Regions from separate parts of the Aliikangiella maris genome, predicted to be linked through region 2. Evidence: predicted binding sites of a transcription regulator. Region 2 holds the regulator's gene; the other holds the start of a gene.
What was found. Region 2 encodes FliA, which starts transcription of late flagellar genes. Its sites were predicted from a motif close to CTAAAGTTNNNNNNNNNNCNGCCGATA; they were not measured.
Positions count from the first base shown of each region.

Region 1: ABVT42_RS11605 (flagellin N-terminal helical domain-containing protein) is a predicted target of FliA. The motif match lies at 8,509-8,535, and genes of this name have one in related genera.

Region 1 is NZ_JBFDAH010000010.1:154,610-165,399, forward strand. It holds gene fliF (flagellar basal-body MS-ring/collar protein FliF) at 1-86, opposite strand, end outside; gene fliE (flagellar hook-basal body complex protein FliE) at 204-545, opposite strand; gene ABVT42_RS11580 (sigma-54-dependent transcriptional regulator) at 542-1,894, opposite strand; gene ABVT42_RS11585 (sensor histidine kinase) at 1,884-3,200, opposite strand; gene ABVT42_RS11590 (sigma-54 dependent transcriptional regulator) at 3,353-4,804, opposite strand; gene ABVT42_RS11595 (VOC family protein) at 5,496-5,876, opposite strand; gene ABVT42_RS11600 (flagellin N-terminal helical domain-containing protein) at 6,916-8,361, shown strand; gene ABVT42_RS11605 (flagellin N-terminal helical domain-containing protein) at 8,764-10,209, shown strand; gene ABVT42_RS11610 (flagellar protein FlaG) at 10,301-10,747, shown strand.
Region 2 is NZ_JBFDAH010000007.1:169,663-180,452, reverse strand. It holds gene flhB (flagellar biosynthesis protein FlhB) at 1-361, shown strand, start outside; gene flhA (flagellar biosynthesis protein FlhA) at 443-2,533, shown strand; gene flhF (flagellar biosynthesis protein FlhF) at 2,739-4,373, shown strand; gene ABVT42_RS08715 (MinD/ParA family ATP-binding protein) at 4,499-5,350, shown strand; gene ABVT42_RS08710 (RNA polymerase sigma factor FliA) at 5,627-6,343, shown strand; gene cheY (chemotaxis response regulator CheY) at 6,441-6,815, shown strand; gene ABVT42_RS08700 (protein phosphatase CheZ) at 6,843-7,589, shown strand; gene ABVT42_RS08695 (chemotaxis protein CheW) at 7,600-9,924, shown strand; gene ABVT42_RS08690 (protein-glutamate methylesterase/protein-glutamine glutaminase) at 9,977-10,790, shown strand, end outside.

The sequences.
Region 1 (10,790 bases), on a different contig from region 2:
GGTGCCAGACTTGTCATGCCGGGTAAAATCCCCGGAGAAGAACCGGAATCCACTTCTACCAAATCTGTCGATGCTGCTTCTGCCACTTTGACCTCTGAATGCTTTTTTTAATCACTTTTTGAGTAAACGTTTAGAGCGATTCTGTTAATTTAATTCACGCCATTGACAATTCACTTTGTTGACAATTTACCGCGGTTATCCATTTAAATCGGCATGTTCATAATATCTTGATAAGCCGACACCACTTTATTTCTCACTTGTAAGGTTGCCTGAAAAGCCACACTGGCTTTTTGTGATGCAATCACGGCTTTCACCAGACTAGCCCCGCCATCACCAGCTTCAACCTGAGTTGCCGCCATAGCCGATTGTTGCTGGTAGTGGTTCACTTTATTAATCGCACTGCTCAGTACATTGCCAAAATTATTTTGTGGCGTTTGATTAACTTCGGCAGGATTTGTAATTGCCGCATCACCACCCGCTTTCGCCATACGACTCAAGCGCTGCATTTGCGCCTGAATTAAGCTTTGATCAATCGATGTTTTCATGACAGATCTCCTTTACTGGGAATGTCGTAACCTAACTCACGCATTTTGGCGAGTTTGTAGCGAAGGGTACGAGGACTGATACCTAATCCTTCTGCGACATCTTTTTTCTTACAGCGATATTTTTCCATCGCTTCAATGATTAGTTGAAATTCATGGTGGAGCATATCTGAACCAAGTCGACTGGCTTGTTGACCATCGTTTGCTTTATCATCAGGGCTAGTTGTCAGCCACTCATTTTCAAATTGAATCTCATCGGCGGTCACTTGTTTATCACTTGCCAGCACGGCAATTCTTTGCACCAGATTATCCAGCTCACGAACATTACCAGGCCACGGATAAGCAACCAGTTTTGCTTTGGCATCATTGGCCAGGGTCAGTCCACCACGACTGTGTACAAACTCATTTTTAGCAAGTAGCGATTCGACTAACGGAATGATATCTTTAGGACGATCTTTCAACGCCAGACATTGAATGGGAAAAACGTTTAATCGGTAGTATAAATCTTCACGGAAGTTTTTATCGGCAACTTCTTGTTTTAAATCGCGGTTAGTCGTTGCAATAATTCTAACATCGAGTTTAATTGACTTTTTTCCACCTAATCGCTCAACTTCTTTTTCTTGAATTACACGCAAAATTTTTGCCTGCAACGCTAAATCCATTTCGGAAATTTCATCGAGTAACAAGGTACCTTTTTGAGCTTGTTCAAATTTTCCCATATTAGATTGATGTGCGCCGGTAAAAGCCCCTTTTTCGTAGCCAAACAATGTTGCTTCAAGCATATTTTCTGGAATAGCGGCACAATTTATTGCGACAAAAGGTTGTTCATTACGTGCTGAATTTTGATGAATAAATCGCGCCATCACCTCTTTACCTGCCCCACTTGGCCCAGACAATAAAACATTAGCATCGGACTGAGCAATTTTATGGGCATAATCGTAAAGTTTTTTGCTGGCAGGATCTTCAACTACAATATCGCCTGCCAATTTTTTAGGTAAATAGTTTTCAATCAGGCTGGTTAAGCGGTGTGCTTCAAATGGTTTTTGCAAATAATCACAAGCACCTAACCGCATAGCTTCAACGGCATCGCTGATATCACCATAAGCCGTCATTAAAATTACGGGGAGTTGCGCACTTTTACGGCGCACATTTTTGAGTAAATCAATCCCACTCATTTGCCCCATTTGCATATCGGTCACAACCATATCCGGTAAGTTATCTTCACTCAGCAAGTTCATGGCAGACTCTGCACAATCAGCCGACAGAGTATTGTAGCCTGATATTTTTAAACTGGATGTCAATGCTTCTCTTAACGCAGAATCATCTTCAACAACGAGAACACTAGAACTCATAAATTTTCTCCTGCTTGCTGGTAGCCTGATTGTTAGGGCTAGGATTGATAGAATTAAGACTTGTTAAATTTTCAGCAGTAACCGACAAAGGAATATTGACTCTGAAACAAGTACCTTGTGCCGAACTTGAATTAACCTGAATATTTCCCTGATGCTCAATAACCACACCATGAACAATAGCAAGTCCCAATCCGTTTCCGTTATTTTTACTGGTATAAAAGGGTTCAAAAATTTTCTGTTGCACCGATTTTTCAATACCACAGCCATTGTCACTGACTTCAATCAATAATGTTTTAGCGACTTGTATTTTTACTTTAATTTGAGGGTGTTTAATATTTTTGCACGCATCAACAGCATTCTCAATTAAGTTCATAACCGCGCCAAGTAATGCATCTTGGTCACCATGAATGACGGCGGCAGAATTTTGCGGAATATGACTAACAAAAGTGACCGGCAGTAAAAACTCGGCTTGATGGGCCATTAATTTTTGGTAAAAGCTTTTAACAGAAATAATGGATTTAGTTTTGCGCTCACCTTTTACAAAGTTCAACATGTCGGTTATCTGACGCTCCATATAATGTAAGCGCTCCATTAAACTTTGCGAAAACTCATGCTTCAATTGTGCCGCCAATTTTTCATCGGTTAAGTGTGAACCATATAAAATAGCTGCCGATAAAGGTGTTCGAATTTGATGAGCTAACGAAGCAATCATTTTACCCATGCTCGAAAGCTTTTGTTGCTGACTTAGTTCGGCCTGTAGTTGACGCGTTTTTGTCAAATCAGTTAAGACAACAATTTGACCGGGTTCAGCATCGAGCGCTTTAGTTTCAATATGGATTTTACGTCCGTCCTTTAAAGAAATTTGATGTCCATCATCATCTTGCGGGTCAAATGCACGACGAATAATATCAACCCAAAGTTGACCGAGCAGCGGTCGTCCTAATATTTCTGTTGCAACAGCATTGCAATCTTTAACTTTTCCCTGACTATCAATAACAACAACACCGGCAGGCATAATGGATAAAAGATTTTGTAATCGATCAGAAAGGGCGGCCTTTTCTACCAGTAGCTGTTGATTTTCTTGCATGGCAGATTGTTTTTCTTCGGCTTCATTTTTTAATTGACCGTTCAGCTTTTTTACCTGGGATTCCAGTGTTTGATAAGAATTAACAAATGATTTTGACAAGCGGTTTAATTCGGACATTACCGAGTCAAGTTGAATACCATTTTCCAATGTTACTTCGCCCTGAGTTGGTATTTCTGGAAAATAATTTTGGGCTGCTGAAGTCTGGTTGGCTTGTGGCATTGATCATTGCTCCAAAGTTTTAAACGGTGTCAATAAAATTACTTAATGACGAAATTTAATTTACTTAGAGCAATTACCGTGCCGATTTTAATTTTTATTATGTTTCAAAGAGTTAGAAAGATTAATTCATTAAACTAACAGTGAGGTGTCAATTAACTGGCTTTTTGTAAATGATATTTTCGCATTTTTTCAACCAGTGTTGTTCGTCGCATACCTAACCGTTTTGCTGCGCGGGCAACAACCCAGTCTTCTTCGGCAAGTGCTTGTTCAATATAGGAGATTTCAAGTTTAGCAACAAACTCTTTTAAGTTAACACCATTTTCAGGCAAATGTGCCAATGGCGCTTGTGGATCGACCGGAACTTTTAGTTTTTCTTTTTCAGTGACCATCGCTCTGCGATCAGCCAGCTCTGGTGTTGGGTAACTGGCAAGCCCCTCCGTTCTTTGATATTCGCTCGGTAAGTCTTTGACATCCACAACGCCATAAGGATAAAGAATACATAAACGTTCAATCAAATTGGCCAGTTCACGTACATTACCCGGCCACTGACATTGCATCAAAGACAGCACCGCATTAGGACTTAAACGGACTGATCCGCGTTTATCGTTTTCTAAGCGAGCAACCAGTTCATTGATTAATAGCGGCAAGTCATCAACACGCTGGCGCAGTGCGGGCATTTCTATAGGAAAAACATTTAGCCGATAATACAGATCTTCTCGAAATCGATTTTCACTGACTTCATTTTCCAAATCACGGTGAGTTGCGGCAATAATGCGTACATCAGCCTGAATAGATTGGTTACTACCAACTCGTTCGAAAGTGCGCTCTTGTAATACGCGCAATAATTTAACTTGCATCGGTAATGGCATATCGCCAATTTCATCGAGAAAAATTGTCCCGCCTTGTGCCAGTTCAAATCGTCCTTGTCGCGCCGTAAGCGCACCAGTAAAAGCCCCTTTTTCGTGACCAAATAATTCGCTTTCTAACAACTCCGCCGGAATCGCACCGCAATTTATCGGCACAAATGGTTTTTCAGAGCGCTCAGATAAATAATGCAGGTTACGTGCAGCCACTTCTTTACCGGTACCAGACTCACCTAAAATCAATACACTGGCATCGGTTTTAGCGACTTGTTCAATCAAGTGACGAATGTTTTGCATAGCATCGCTCTGCCCCACCATACTGCGGAAAAGTTCGAGTGATTTATTATCTTCGGTAAATGCATGTTGATTATCGCGGCAGTACTGGCATGAATGAATGGCTTCGAGTACTTCGTTGTGTTTTAGCGGCCAACTAATACGCCCAACGATTTGTCGCGATAATTGACTAGAAATACCGCCCGACATGGGGACATCATCGAGCATCAAAATGGGCATGGTTTCATCTTGCGCATGAATTTCGCGTATCAGGCTGGAAACCTCAGAGTAACTGGTCAGTTCACCCAACAATACGCCAATCAATAGTTCTGAGTTTTGAAAATGACTTTGCCAGTTTTCACTATTTGCTTCTTGGCAGGATTCGCCAACAAAATCAAATATGGTTTTTAAGTCGTGGCAGCGTTCCTTATCATCATCAATGATTAACAACTTCTTACTTTCTATCATTATTATTTCGTCCAGAAGATTACAACAATCGCTTATGAATTAATCAAAAAGAGAACTAATCGGTTTACTTAGCTATATTTCTAGTAAAATTACCGCTTTTTGTCAAAGTTTTGTCAGTGTTTATTTGTTTGTGTCAAAACTTATACAATTTCTGTGAATTTTGAATTGTTCATTTAACAATCAATCAGTCTGAGTATATAGAACTCTGTTTGATTAACTATATATCTTAATAACCAATATTGATTAAAGACTTTTCGATTATATGATTTTAGTATAGATGTTGAATAAATATTGAATATGTTAATCGTATCGAAGTCGAGGTTTGGGGAATTCGTTTTAGTTTAATTAACTGATTTAAATGAATTGATTTAAACCAGCAACCAATGGATACCACTAAATTCCTTGTTATCATTTTAAAACGGTTTCGACTAAAGCATATTCGCCTCACTTAAATCAAGCTGATATTTTGAGTTTTATTACTTTTTTATACCGACATTAATAAAGTTGCTGATGGGCGCTTTAAATCGTTTAATGATTGATTCATTATTGTGAAATTAAGCACCGTATTTTTTATTTTTAAAATGGCAAATACTGCTTTAGTGTAAGATAATTTTTGGTTGATTGAGTGAATATCATATTGAATCAGCATTCACTTTTCTAATCAATTGATCCTGTCGTCATATTGTCAAACTTAGTCACGCCGTTCAACTCGCCAGGGGGGATTTTTACGATTATCCCCCGCCCAATATAATTTTAATCGATTACCACTCGGATCCAGTAACACAGCTTCTCGCCACAAGTACGATTGATCTTGCGGTGCTTGAATAAACTCAAATCCTTTTGCTTGAAGTTGTTCAACCCAACTATCTAATTTTTCGGTTTCAAAGTAGATGACCGATTGGTTCGGTGTGACATGTTCGGTTAACGATAATGAAAAAGTGGCATCACCTTCGGGGCATTCAAAGCGGGCGTAATGCGGGGTATCGACAATCTGTAAAAATCCCATGCGGCGGTAAAACTCGGTGGCACATTGCATGTCGGTAACGGGCAAAGTAACTTGATTTAAATTCATTGGATGTCTCAAACCTTATTTTCTCAAATCTTATTCAACTAATAATACTTTATTGCATATTGAGTATTCTGAAAGTGTTGCATTAAGCGGGATATCTAGCAGAATATCAAGTGCTTTCCAGAGAGCCAATTAGTGCCGTTAAGAGAAACGCTACCAATACTAATACAATTGCAATTACAACACTCTAATTGATTATATGAATAATGAAATGCCGTTTTAGCTACAGGATAACGCCTTTCCAATTTCGGCTCTTATTAATTTCGGTGATTTTTTGACGAGGAAATGATAAATCGTATCGAATTGAGCAAAATCAAGTCAAAAGCGGTTATTTATTGACCTTTCGGCAAGTTGGCAGGCAAGGTTTTGCCTCTTGAGAGCGAAATTGCCGCTATTTTGTCATGACTTTTTTACGGGCAAAGAAAAGGGGTCGTCTAGCGACCCCTTACCGTACGACTGAAGATAAACGCTTTGCGGCTGTTCTCAGCAACCACTTGCTTTTATGCTTCGCGCTAAAGCCCTTATTTTAAGCTGTTCTCAGCAACTTAAGACTCAGACTAAAGCTAAAGTGTTCCGAAGAACTCAGCCTAAAACAATAAAGCGGAGATTTATCATGGGTAATGAACTTTCTTCATCAATATTGTCTTTAGCTGATTTACATTAAGCAATGCGTGTGCCAGTTTTTTTAATCAAACTCAAATTATCTTATTTTTGTTAATGTTGGTGCATTTCCAATAAGTACCCAATCTTTCATGGTGATCACCGGCATAAAAAAATATTAAAAAAATTTCAACGCTAATTAAAGTCGGATTTTTTGACGCCGATACAAGGTTTGAAGCGGATTTCTCACCCGCCTCGTCTTTAGCCGGTTATCTCAGTAAGCGTCTAAAGCCAATCTCTATTTCTCAGGTAGATGGTTACCGAAAGAATTATTCTCAGTTCTTCTTTCCCAATTATTTTTTATTTAATTTTTTACTCACGAACAGCATTTTTACCTCTGACCGCATGTTGTTTCTGAGTCAATAGATTAGGAGTTAATAAAATGGGAAACGTATTATCAACAAATGTTTCTTCACTGAATGCCCAGCGTAATTTAATTAATGTTAACGGTAATCTGGCGACAACCTTTCAGCGTCTTTCTTCTGGCCTTAGAATTAACAGTGCCAAAGACGATGCAGCCGGATTGCAAATTTCTAATGGCTTAACCTCGCAAATTAATGGTTTAACCGTTGCCTCACGTAATGCCAATGACGGTATTTCTCTGGCTCAGGTTGCTGAAGGGGCTTTGCAGGAATCAACCAACATTCTGCAACGTATCCGTAATTTGTCGATCCAGTCGGCTTCTGATGTTAATGGCCCCAGAGAACGGGCAGCCTTACAATCAGAAGTGACTCAATTAATTCAAGAATTAGGACGAATCGCTGAAACGACTCGATTTGGTAGCACCCAATTACTTGATGGCACTTTCAGTGCGCGAAATATTCAGGTTGGTGCCCAAGCCAACGAAACCATTTCGGTGAGCATCTCGGATGCCCGTGCAACCGCGCTTGGCAGCAATATACTAGTTGCTTCAGGCTCAATCCTGGGCACAACGGTTTCAACTGTTGCTAACGGGGTAGCCGCAGAGACTGATTTAGCCTTAACCACCGCCGAAGGGGGTACAGTATCTAATATCAGTTATCCGGCTAATGCCAGTGCTGCGGATATTGCGACGGCAATTAACAACGCCGCTAACGGAATCGGTATTACCGCAACTGCTTCTAACTCAACAACGCTGACAGGTTTAACGGCGGCAGGTGATGTGACCTTTACACTCAATGGGAGTGCTATCGCGGCAACCATCACTAATGCCAATGACTTAACGGCAATTGCAGCGGCAATTAATGGCTCATCAACGGCAACCGGTGTCACTGCCACTTTTGCCAACCCTAATAACCTGTCGACTCTTACCTTAAGAACCACTGACGGTCGTGATATTGCCTTATCAGCCTTTGCCAATGCAACCGCCGGTAATGACTCGATCACCATTGGCGGCAACACCCTGACTGAAGGGGGAACGATTATTGGTAATGTAGTGGGAACTGTTTCACTGGAAAGTTCTAAAGGCCAGATTACTACGGCCACTGCCAGTACAGAGGCTTTCCCTAATGCTACCTCGACCAGTAGTTTTAGTTCGGTCGAGAGTATTGATATTTCAACTTATGCCGGTGCGCAGTCTGCCTTAGCGGTATTGGATGCCTCACTTCAGAAAATCGATTCTCAGCGAGCTGATTTGGGTGCGGTACAAAATCGCTTCTCCAGCACGATATCAAATCTGGGTAGTATTATCGAAAACGCCTCAGCAGCCCGTTCACGGATCAGAGACACGGACTATGCGGCGGAAACTGCCGAGTTATCAAAAAGCCAGGTATTGCAACAAGCAGGACTCTCAATCCTGTCGCAAGCCAATGCTTCCAGTCAATCTGTATTATCTCTACTCCAAGGGTAGAACCATGACCGCTAATAGAGCCCCTACCGTACGACAACTTTAGGCGCATCTGACAAGGGTCTGTAATTTACAGCCCCTTGTTTATGCCTTAAAAATCAATACATTAAGTTTTTGAATAAAACTTTTCAGAAATTTTTTGTCGAAAAAATAAAGTCGCCATTTTCAGCGCCGATACAATCTGTGAACGCAAATTGTTCTCAGCAATATGCGGTCGGACAAATGATTGTTTCTCAGGCGATGATTTTTCTCAGACTTCACCTCTTTTGAAACCTTAATCTGTCCTGGAAAAACAGGTTTCTCAGGCTTGCTTTTCACACAAGACGCGGATGGCGAAAGCTATCTATTTTTTAAGCACTTTGTAATTTCAAATTTATTGAATATCAAAGGTTTAGGAGATTTATCATGGGTAATGTTATTCAAACTAATGTGTCGTCTATTGGCGCACAACGATCTTTATCAAAAACAAACGAAGCACTTCAAACAACTTTTCAACGACTGTCTACTGGTTTACGTATCAACAGTGCACGTGATGATGCTGCGGGTTTGCAGATTTCAAATAGCTTAACTTCTCAGATTAATGGTCTGGGCGTGGCAATTCGAAACGCAAATGATGGTATCTCTTTAGCGCAAACTGCTGAGGGTGCATTGCAGGAATCGACCAACATTCTGCAACGTATTCGTGACCTGTCTATCCAGTCAGCATCAGATGTTAACGGTACTTCAGAGCGTGCGGCACTTCAATCTGAGGTTACTGCGCTGGTAACCGAGCTGGGTCGTATCGCTGATACTACCAGTTTTGGTAGTACCAAATTACTAGACGGTACTTTCTCAGCCAAAAATATTCAGGTCGGTGCACAAGCCAATGAAACCATTTCGGTTACCGTTGCCAGTGCCAAAGCAACTGCTTTAGGTAGTAACGTGTTAACCAGTGCTGGTGGCTCAATTTTAGGAACCACTGTTTCTACCGTTGCTAATGGTATCGCGGCCGAAACTGATTTGTCATTAACTACACTTGAAGGTGGTACAGTAGCCAATATCAGTTATGCAGCCAATGCCAGTGCGGCAGATATTGCCACTGCAATCAATACCGCAGCCAGTGGAATTGGAATTACTGCAACCGCCAGTAACTCGACCACATTATCTGGATTGACTGCCGCGGGAAATGTCAGCTTCACATTAAACGGTAGTGCGATTGCCGCCACTGTTACCAATGCGAATGATTTGACCGCGATTGCTGCTGCTATCAACGGTTCATCATCTTCATCTGGAGTTACGGCTTCATTTTCTGATCCAAACAATCTTTCCAGTTTAACTTTGTCAACAACTGACGGCCGAGATATCGCGCTTTCAGCTTTTGCCAACGCAACAGCCGGTAATGATTCGATCACCATTGGAACAGATACTCTGACTGAAGGTGGTACTATCATTGGTAATACCGTTGGAACAATTTCTTTATCAAGTTCTAAAGGTCAAATCACCACGGCAACAGCCAGTACTGAGGTTTTTGCTGCAGCTTCTTCAACCAGTAGCTTCAGCTCAATCCAAAGTGTCGATATTTCAACGTATTCTGGTGCGCAATCAGCATTAGCAGTCGTTGATGCTGCGATTCAAAAAATCGATTCTCAGCGGGCTAATCTTGGTGCGATCCAAAACCGACTAGGTTCAACAATCGCTAACCTGGGTAGCATTATCGAAAATACTTCGGCTGCACGTTCACGTATCCGTGATACAGACTTTGCGTCTGAAACAGCAAACCTGTCTAAAAATCAGGTACTGCAACAAGCTGGGTTATCAGTATTGGCACAGGCAAACGCTTCAAGTCAGTCAGTACTGTCACTACTACAGTAAGTTAATGGTAGGCGTTTATCGAATGATTAACGTTTGGCGAGAAAGTTGGCTTTGGCTGACTTTCTCATTTGCTCTAAAAAGGTAAATTGCTATGGCTATTTATAATTTGTCAGGCAACTTTCAACCGCCTCAGGTGGATAGTGGCAGAGGTTTGCCGCAATCGAGCAATATTGCGCCTTCTAAAAGTAGTGAATTATCCAAAGTTGAAGTACAGGAAGTTTCTCGCAGTGATAATGTAACACCGCTCAACGTGGATAATCAAAAAGTAGCAAAAGAGGAAAAGACAGTAAAATTGACAGATTCAGTTCAATCACAAATAGAGGAATTTCAACAATTCACTCAAAGTATTGATCGAAGCTTGCAATTTAAAGTTGATGATGAACTGGGAGTAACCATTGTTAGGGTTATTGATCGAGAAACCGATGAGTTAATCAGACAGTTTCCGCCTGAAGAGTTAATCAACTTATCGAAACGGTTGAAGGAACTCAATGAAGAAGATTTTGGTAATAGCGGAATTTTACTTCAGGAGAAGGTTTAAATTGAGGAGGTCTGCCTCCTCTAATTTAAACCAGCTATTTTGG
Region 2 (10,790 bases):
GGATGCAATACCGGATGCCGATGTGGTAGTTACCAACCCCGAGCATTATTCGGTCGCCATTAAATATGATGCAATGCGCTCTAGTGCACCGGTTGTGGTTGCAAAAGGCGTCGATATTATTGCCATGCAAATTAGAAAAGTTGCCATTGCCAATGATGTACCAATTATGGCCGCACCGCCACTGGCGCGGGCAATTTATCACACAACTGAAATTGATCAGGAAGTGCCACAAGGGCTTTATTTAGCAGTGGCACAGGTTTTAGCATATATTTTTCAAATGAGAAGTTTTTCCGAAGGTAAATCAGCCAAACCTAAACCACTCAAAGATTTGCCGATTCCTGATGACCTGCAATTTGATTGATTAAGGCTAAATAAAATTAATGACAAAAGACGACAAAATAATGATTAATATTTTTAAATGTGAAAAACTGAAGAGTCTGCTATGGCTGAGTTAACGACTCAAAAATTATTGTCTCGAGGGCTATCTGGGCTGGGTACTCCAATATTGATATTGGTGTTGTTAGCCATGATGATTTTGCCCATGCCCACTTTACTGCTGGATATCCTTTTTACATTTAATATTTCGTTAGCGCTGGTCGTTTTACTGGCAACGGTTTACGCAACTCGGCCACTGGATTTTGCGGTATTTCCAACTATTTTGTTAGTGGCGACGCTAATGCGGTTGGCGCTAAATGTGGCATCAACTCGCGTGGTGTTAATTAATGGTCACACCGGTGCTGGTGCTGCCGGGCAAGTTATTGAATCATTTGGTTCGGTGGTCATTGGCGGCAACTATGCCGTAGGTCTTGTGGTATTTGCCATTTTGGTGATTATTAATTTTGTCGTAGTAACCAAAGGGGCTGGTCGTATTTCTGAAGTTAGCGCGCGATTTACCTTGGATGCGATGCCCGGCAAGCAAATGGCGATTGATGCGGATTTAAATGCCGGTTTATTGTCACAAGAAGAAGCGCGTACCAGACGTCAGGAAGTTTCTCACGAAGCTGATTTTTATGGTGCAATGGATGGTGCGTCAAAATTTGTACGTGGTGATGCGGTTGCCGGCTTACTGATTTTGTTGATAAATATATTGGGTGGCGTTGCCATTGGTATGGGACAACATGGATTAGATTTCGCCACCGCTATGCGCTATTACGCACTGCTAACCATCGGTGACGGATTAGTGGCGCAAATTCCAGCGTTGCTCTTGTCAACCTCTGCAGCAATTATGGTAACGCGCCAAAATGCAGTACAAAACATGGGAGAGCAACTGGTTAGCCAGTTGGTAACTAACCCTAAAGCGCTGTTTGTTAGTGGTGGTGTATTATTTGTTATGGGCATTATTCCGGGGATGCCACATTTTGCCTTTTTGTTTTTAGCATTTGCGGCATTCGGTTTAGGTTATATGGTTCGTAGCAAACGTCAGCAAGAAGCAGAAGCTCAGGCTGAGCAGGAGTTACAGCAAATTGATGCACCTGAAACGCCCAAAATTAAAGAGTTAAGCTGGGAAGATGTGCCACCAGTTGATCAAATTGGTCTTGAGGTTGGTTATCGTCTAATACCGATGGTTGATCCGGCGCAAGATGGTAAGTTGATGGGACGGATTAAAGGTGTCAGAAAGAAGATTTCGCAAGAGTTGGGGTTTCTCATTTCGCCAGTACATATTCGGGATAATCTGGACTTGTCGCCGAATGCTTATCGAATTGCCATTTTAGGAGCAACTGTTGGTGAGGCAGAGGTTTATCCTGATAAAGAAATGGCGATTAATCCTGGACAGGTTTTTGGCAGTCTTGAAGGGATAGCAACTCATGATCCGGCATTTGGCCTGGAGGCAGTGTGGATCAATAGTGATCAAAAGGATAATGCACAAGCGCTGGGCTATACGGTTGTCGATGCCAGCACAGTGATTGCAACGCATTTAAGCCATTTAATTCAAAATCATGCGGCTGAGCTTTTTGGACATGAAGAAGCCGAGCAAATGCTAAAAGGTTTGGCCAAGTCAGCACCTAAATTGGCTGAAACTTTAGTGCCTGATAATATTTCACTAGGCACGTTGGTTAAGGTATTACAAAGCCTGTTAGTCGAACAAGTACCACTAAAAGATATGCGAACCATCGCCGAAACATTGGCAGAGTTTTCCAACAGGAGTCAAGATCCCGCCGTTTTAACCAGTGCTGTCAGAATCGCGTTAAGTCGCTTAATTGTACAAAATATCAATGGGTTAGCGCCAGAAATTCCTGTTGTTACACTTTCTCCCGACTTGGAACAGATATTGCAACAGTCATTAACAACAGGGGGTGGTGAAGTTGGAATTGAACCGGGTTTAGCCGATCGTATTCAATCTTCACTAAAAGATGTCGTCGCCCAACAGGAAGCGGCAGGTCAACCAGCAATACTCTTGACTGCGCCAGCATTGCGACCTTCTTTAGCCAAGTTTGCCCGTTTTGGAATTAAAGGATTGCATGTTTTGAGTTATCAGGAGATTCCCGATAACAAACAAATCAAAGTCATCGCAACCGTTGGAAATTCAAATTAAGGAAAAGTAACGCGGCATCACCGCCCCTCGATGTGGTTAAAGCGTCGATAATTTGTCAGCGTTTGTTGCACTCTTGCATAGTCACCAACAAACTTGCCGTACAAATATTGATGGAAATTTGGTGTCGGGCAATGGTATCAATCTGGTGATGCAAAATCACTGAAGTTAACCGATTGTCAACGCAACTTTGGGTGAGAATGAGCGAATGAAAATCAGACGTTTTTATGCCAGTAATATCCGTGCTGCACTGAGAGAAGTGACCGAAGAGTTTGGTGAAGATGCTGCTATTTTATCAAATAAAAAGGTTGAAGGCGGTGTCGAGATAATTGCTGCACTGGATTACGATGCTGACTTAATGCGTGAAAAACTGGCAGAGCAAGAACGAGAATTACCACAGGTGAAAGTGGCTAATGGCAGTGGGCAATCATTTGCTCGCCAAATGGCTGGTGGGGATTTTGTTGGTCAGGCGCAGACAAGCCATGCCCAAGCGTTAAGTGATAATTCATCAGCGAGCATACAATCTAACCCCGTGCCAAATTTTGGTAGCAAACCGTCATCAGGCAAAAGTCAATCAGGCAAAAGTCATTTAAGTAGTGTCCCCAATACTGAGTTAGAAAACTCTGCTAAAAACGCATCTGCCGAAGAGAAAGTTTCAATTGCAAAAGCGGCAGTTAGTCAATTATCTGGCTTTTTAGCCAATCAACAACAGCAATCGGCTAAACAGAATGATTTATCCGCATTCAGTGAGCGCAGTCAGTTATCTAGCCGTCTTAGGGTGAGTGCTAAAGAGAGCTTTGGTGATGATGTGAAGCGGCCACTCGCTGCGCCTGCATTTGCGACCGAGGAGGTTGAGCCAAGTGTTGCTAAAACTGAGTCGGCTCCGCGCAAAAATCGGGTTGAATGGAGTCTCGATCCCAGTTTAAAAGCGATGAAAGAAGAATTAGAGCTGATGCGCTCAATGATGTCAGAGCAGCTACGAGGGCTGGCCTGGGACCGCAATGCTGAGCGAAACCCGCTAAGTGCCATGATGGCCCGCCGCTTATCAAAAATTGGTTTAGATCATCACCTTATCAGTGGGCTGTTACCCCAGATAAAAGCCGAGCAAGATGTGGAGTGTGTTTGGCAACATTTACTGGCTGTTTTGGCTAAATCGGTTCCTGTTGCAACCGATAATCTATTGGAAAAAGGCGGTATTTATGCCTTTATGGGGCCTGCTGGTGTTGGTAAAACCACGACGATTGCCAAGCTGGCAGCGCGTTTCGTCATCAAGCATGGTGCCGATTCTGTTGCGTTAATTACCACCGATAATTATCGAATTTCGGCACAAGAACAGCTGGCTTCAATTGGTCGATTGCTGCAACTGCCAACGGTTAAAGTGTCACAAAAACAGGATTTAGATGCGGTTATTAGCAAGTTTCATCGAAAAAAACTGGTATTAATCGATACCGCTGGTATTTCGGGTTGCGATGAAAATTTAGCTGAACCGCTTAAAGTGTTAGCACAAAGCTCATCGGTCATTCATCGAATTTTACTGATGTCCGCTGCTAGTCAGGGTAAAGTTTTGCAACAATCACTTGCATTGTTCGAAAATTATTCACCTGATGGCATTATTGTGACCAAAATGGACGAAGCGGCATGTCTGGGTGAGTTATTAAGTGTTGTTATACATGCGCACATTCCGCTGCTGTTTACCACCGATGGGCAGCGTATTCCCGAAGATATTCGATTAGCGAAAAGCCACCAGTTAGTCTCAAAAGCTGTGTCTTTGGCGAATCGTTATGAACGCGAAGTTGATGATTGGGCTTTGGCGCAATCAGTTGATTTGCTGCACTCTGCGTAATTGACTTTTTTTAGTAAACAGAAAGCGCAAAGACAAGAAAATGTTCTATGCTTAAGTAATTAATATTTAAGTGATATACGACGGAATATTTTGACTGTCCAGTGGGTTTTCAGGAGAGTATGTTTTTGAACCAGATTATTGATATTTCACCTTCAAATTCCGGTGCTGGCAAGCCGGTTAAAGTGATAGCTATTACTGGTGGTAAAGGTGGTGTTGGTAAGACTAACGTATCTGTCAATCTGGGCATGGCGTTAAGTCAGCAAGGATATAAGGTGATGCTGCTGGATGCCGATTTGGGATTGGCCAACGTTGATGTGCTATTGGGCCTGTCAACTCGCAAAAATTTATCTCATGTGCTCTCGGGTGAATGTGAATTGCGCGATATTGTGTTAGAAGCTCCCCATGGGTTGCAAATTGTACCGGCATCATCTGGGACTAAAAACATGGCTGAGCTGTCGGTGATGGAACATGCTGGCATTATTCAGGCATTTAGTGAAATTGGTAAAAATCTTGATTTTTTAATCGTCGATACCGCAGCAGGTATTACCGATATGGTGGTTAGTTTTACCCGCGCATCGCAAGATGTAATTGCTGTGGTATGTGATGAGCCAACGTCAATTACTGATGCTTATGCGTTGATGAAAGTGCTAAATCGGGATCACAATATTGTGCGCTTTCATGTGTTAGCGAATATGGTTCATACCAGTCAGGAAGGACGCGAATTATTTGCCAAGTTAAACGGCGTGTGTAATCGATTTTTAGATGTGACTTTGGACTATTTGGGGTCAATTCCTTTTGATGAGAATGTTCGAAAATCGGTGAAAAAACAAAAAGCATTAGTTGATGCCTTTCCACGTAGTCCAGCGTCGATAGCCATTAAGAGCCTGGCGAAAAAGGTTCAGAACTGGCCTATGCCACGAGATGCCAGCGGGCATATTGAGTTTTTTATGGAACGTCTGGTATCCAAAGCAATGTAGTGGAATTTTAATAAATGAGCATTATTTTAAAATAATGCGTTATAAATATAGGGTGTGATCGATTAATTGATGACTCGTTGATTGAGTTAATCACAATTATGTCACCAAAACAGAATTCGTTTAAAATTTTAGAAGTATTAATATAAATCAAATGCAGTGTTTTTACCTTCAACCATTTAATAAACAGCAATGTTTGAAAAACATCGATTTTTTTATGGCGTGTTTTCAACATATCGCTATTCAAGACAGGCATTTGCTTAATGTAAGGGTATTCGCGTGACTGGAGCAGATACATACCGTCGTATTCAGCAAGATGATTTCGCGGCAAAATATGCACCGCTGGTTAAGCGTATCGCTCATCATTTACTCGCAAGATTACCTGCCAGTGTACAACTAGAAGATATGCTGCAGGCTGGCATGCTTGGCTTGTTAGAAGCCCAATCTAATTTTGACGAAACCAAAGGGGCGAGTTTTGAGACTTTCGCCGGTATTCGTATTCGTGGCGCAATGATCGACGAAATTCGTCGCGGTGACTGGGTTCCCCGCTCAGTTCATAAAAATTCACGAGCTATCGCCAAAGCTATACAGGAAATAGAACAGCGTACCGGAAGGGATGCACGAGATACTGAAGTGGCTGCTGCACTCGGTGTTGAAGTCGAGGAATATCGCCAGATGCTAATGGATGTGAGTAATGGTCATATGGTCGACTTTGAAGGGCTTGGCGTGACCGAAGATTATTTTAGTCAAGGTTTGTCTGACAGTTCAATGACTCCGCTGGAGAGAATCCAAAAAGAAGACTTTCGAAATTCATTGGCGGGTGCAATTGCATCACTGCCTGAAAGAGAAAAGTTGGTTTTGGCGCTTTACTACGATGAAGAACTTAACCTTAAGGAAATTGGTGAAGTTCTGGAGGTAAGTGAGTCGCGAGTCAGTCAAATTAACAGTCAGGCAATGCTTCGCTTGCAATCTCGATTAAAAGATTGGAAGAAATAGCTATTCTTGACTAAATTTAGGGTAACTCCCGAATAGTTAACCTATTGATTATTAACCTATTGATTAATCCAGACGGAGACATAACTTGGACAAGAACATGAAAATCTTAGTGGTAGATGATTTTTCGACGATGCGTCGAATAATTAAAAATCTACTAAGAGATCTTGGGTTTACCAATACCCATGAAGCTGATGATGGTAATACGGCGCTGCCCATGTTGCAAACTGGAAACTTTGATTTTCTGGTCACTGACTGGAATATGCCTGGGATGCAGGGGATCGACCTGCTGAAAGCTGTGAGAGCTGATGAAAAACTAAAGTCATTGCCAGTTCTGATGGTCACTGCGGAATCGAAGCGGGAGCAGATAATAGAAGCCGCTCAAGCCGGTGTAAATGGCTATATTGTTAAACCATTTACTGCTGCCACATTGAATGAAAAACTTGGCAAAATTTTTGAGCGTATTGAAGGTTAATCTCGTTCAGATTAAGGAAGTTAATCCATGAATCTATCCGATAAAGAACAGCTCGAAAAAGCTATTTCAAATACCCGTGAACTGCTGGCTTATATGGAAGCCGATCAAATTGATGATGCGCAAAAACTATTTGATAGTTTAACCCGTGACAGCGATGAAGATTTATTTCGAGAAATAGGCAAATTAACCCGTCATTTGCATGAAGCGCTGAGTAATTTTCAACTCGACTCGCGTATTACCGACTTAGCCGCTTCAGAAATTCCTGATGCCAAAGATCGACTCAACTACGTGATTGAAAAAACCGAAGAAGCTGCCAATAAGACGATGGATAAAGTTGAGCAATGCCACCAAATGGCTGACCTGATTGCTAAAGATTCTCAGGAATTATTGGTTGAATGGCAAAAGCTTTATCGTCGCGAACTCGAACCGGGAGACTTTAGAAAACTCTGTAAAAGAATTGAGTCTCATCTGGTTAAAAATAAAGATTCTTCTAATGAACTACAGGCTGAATTATCCGAAGTGTTATTAGCACAAGATTACCAAGACTTGACCGGACAAGTTATTCGACAAGTCATTACTTTGGTCCATAATGTAGAAGAAAGTATGGTCAATGTCATTAAAATGTTTGGCAATATGGAAGGTTATTCTAAAGCTAAAGTACAACCCAGAGTTGTCGAAGGGGTAGAAGGGCCAATAACCAATAAAGAAAAACGTAGTGATGTCGTCAGTGGCCAGGATGAGGTCGATGACTTACTGTCTAGTCTAGGATTCTAGGGGGACGTGAATGTCGTTTGAAGCAGACGAGGAAATCTTACAGGACTTCTTGATTGAGGCTGGAGAAATCCTCGAAGCGATGTCCGAACAATTAGTGGCGTTGGAAAACGAGCCCGAAGATATGGATTTGCTTAACGGAATATTCCGAGGCTTTCATACAGTTAAGGGCGGAGCAGGATTTCTTGCGTTAGAACCATTGGTAGAAATCTGCCACATTACAGAAAATATTTTTGATATTTTACGTAATGGTGAGCGGGTTGCCGATGCTGATTTAATGGACCACATACTTCAGGCATTAGATATTGTCAATGAAATGTTTGAAGATGTGCGTAATGGGGAATACCCAACCAATGCCAATCCTGATTTTTTGGCCAAGCTTGGAACTTATGCCGTTGCTGCTTCAAAATCTGCACCGCCACCAGCAAGCCAATCGGCACCCAGTGATGATATTACTGAAGATGAGTTTAACAGTTTAATTGAAGAAACTGTCGCTTCAGATAGCGCTATTGAAGAAGCGACAGATGAGGACATTGGTGCAGACGAAATTACCGATGATGAATTTGATGCGTTACTAGACGAACTGCATGGCGCAGGTCAGTTTTCAGTTGATAAGCTGGCAGGTGGTGAGAGTGACACAAGTGAAAATGATCAAGTTGAAAGCGAACAAAGTGTTGAACCTGCAAATCAGCAAAGTGAGTTTGATGACTTTGCTGATTTTTCTGCGCCAGCCAGCACAGATGTTGATTCACAAAAAGCCACCAGCGATGATATTACTGACGAAGAATTTGAAGCGTTATTAGATGAGTTACATGGTAAAGGTGCACCAATTTCGGCTGCGGAAAATAAACAAGCACCACCAGTTACCCATGATACAGTCAATGATTCAGAGAAAGAAGATTCTGATTTAATTGATGAAGATGAATTTGAAGCATTATTAGATGAACTGCACGGTGTTGGCGCAGGACCTAGTAAAAATACAGTAACTTCTGGTAGTCAGGCTGGTGCGAGTCCTGCACCTGCGACTGGACAATCGACAAATAAATCAAAGCCTGCGAACACTTATCAACCGGCTGCAAGTCCGCCACCGCCACCACCTAGATCATCCATTGGTGGTGATGAAAAAATTGTTGCTAAAAAACCTAGTGCCCGAAAAGCGAATAGTAATACTGTGACTGAAGCAACAGTCAGAGTTGATACTAAACGACTTGATGAAATTATGAATATGGTCGGAGAACTGGTTCTGGCAAGAAACCGACTGAAAACGCTTGGGCAGGCAAATCCAGATGAAGATCTGACCAAAGCAATTGCTAATCTCGATATAGTGACAGCCGATTTGCAAGGGGCTGTTATGAAAACCCGCATGCAGCCCATTAAAAAAGTATTTGGGCGTTTTCCTCGAGTGGTACGCGATTTGGCGCGTAGCTTGAAAAAAGAAATTTCTTTAGAAATGGTTGGTGAAGAAACAGACCTGGACAAAAACCTGGTTGAAGCATTGGCTGATCCATTAGTGCATTTAGTTAGAAATTCTGTCGACCACGGTATTGAATCTCCTGAAGAACGGGTTGCAGTGGGTAAGCCTCGCAGCGGTAAAATTATTTTATCGGCAGCGCAAGAAGGCGATCATATTATGTTAGCCATTCAAGATGATGGTAAAGGTATGAATGCTAATTTACTGCGAAATATTGCCGTCGAAAAAGGTTTAATGGATCGCGAACAAGCTGACCGACTTACCAATACTGAATGTTATAACTTAATCTTTATGGCAGGTTTCTCCACTAAAAAAGAAATTTCTGATATTTCTGGTCGTGGTGTAGGTATGGATGTCGTAAAGACTAAAATAACCCAGTTAAATGGAACATTGACGATTGATTCAACGATGGGTGTTGGTACTAAAATAATGATTAAAGTACCATTAACATTGGCCATTTTACCCACCCTGATGGTTAAAGTGAAAGAACAGACTTTTGCTTTACCATTAACATCAGTGAATGAAATTTTCCACTTGGATCTGACCAAAACTAATATTGTTGATGGGCAACTGGTTATTGTCGTGCGTGACAAAGCGTTGCCTTTATTCTTTTTAAATGAATGGCTGACACGTTCACCCGAACCCGGTAAAAGAGATCGTAAGGGACATGTTGTACTGGTACAAGTTGGGACCCAACGTGTCGGTTTTGTGGTGGATTCTCTCATCGGTCAGGAAGAGGTGGTCATTAAACCGCTAGGCAAGTCATTGCATGGTACACCAGGTATGGCTGGTGCAACCATTACCAGCGATGGTGGTATTGCGTTGATCATTGATATCCCAACTTTACTCAAACATTATGCTGGTTAATCGCAACTTAATTATTAATCAGAAAACTAACGTTGCAACCTAGAGGTATTTTGTGGCAATAAAAGTTCTCATTGTCGATGACTCTCAGTTTTTTTGTCGCAGAGTCGGTTCGATATTGCATGCATCTGATGATTTTCAGGTCATTGGTGTTGCCAATAATGGACAGGAAGCAATTGATAAGGCAAAAAAACTGCAACCTGATGTTATCACGCTCGATGTTGAAATGCCGGTTATGGATGGCGTTACTGCATTAAAACAGATTGTTAAAGTGTGCGACGCGAGAGTTTTAATGCTTTCGTCGCTTACCTATGAAAATGCAAAAATTACACTCGATGCACTCGATGCTGGGGCGACAGATTTTTTATTGAAATCTTATGAATCTATTTCATCTGACAGTAGTGGTTTTGTTGGACTATTGCAAAACAAGCTGAGAGAGATTGGACGTGCTAAAAAATTTCCAGCGCACTCTGCCAAGCCTTTAGAGCAACCTAACAAGACAGATGTATCAGATGCCGTTAAATCTGAGCGGACAAAAGCACCGGTTAAAGGCGCGGCAGCTGGCAGTGCATCAGCAAAAACAAATAACTCAGGGATTCGTCGCTCCAGTAGTTCGATTCCGGCGGTACGTCACAAGATTCGTCTGGTGGCGATTGGTGCTTCTACTGGAGGCCCCGTTGCATTACAAAAAGTTTTGGGGCAATTACCGGCAAATTATCCTTACCCCATTACGGTTACTCAACATATGCCTGGTACGTTTACGGGCGCATTTGCAACTCGTTTAAATGGATTATGTCAATTGAACATTGTTGAAGCTGAAGATGGCATGTTGTTAAAACCTGGCTCGGTTTATATTGCGCCTGGCGGTA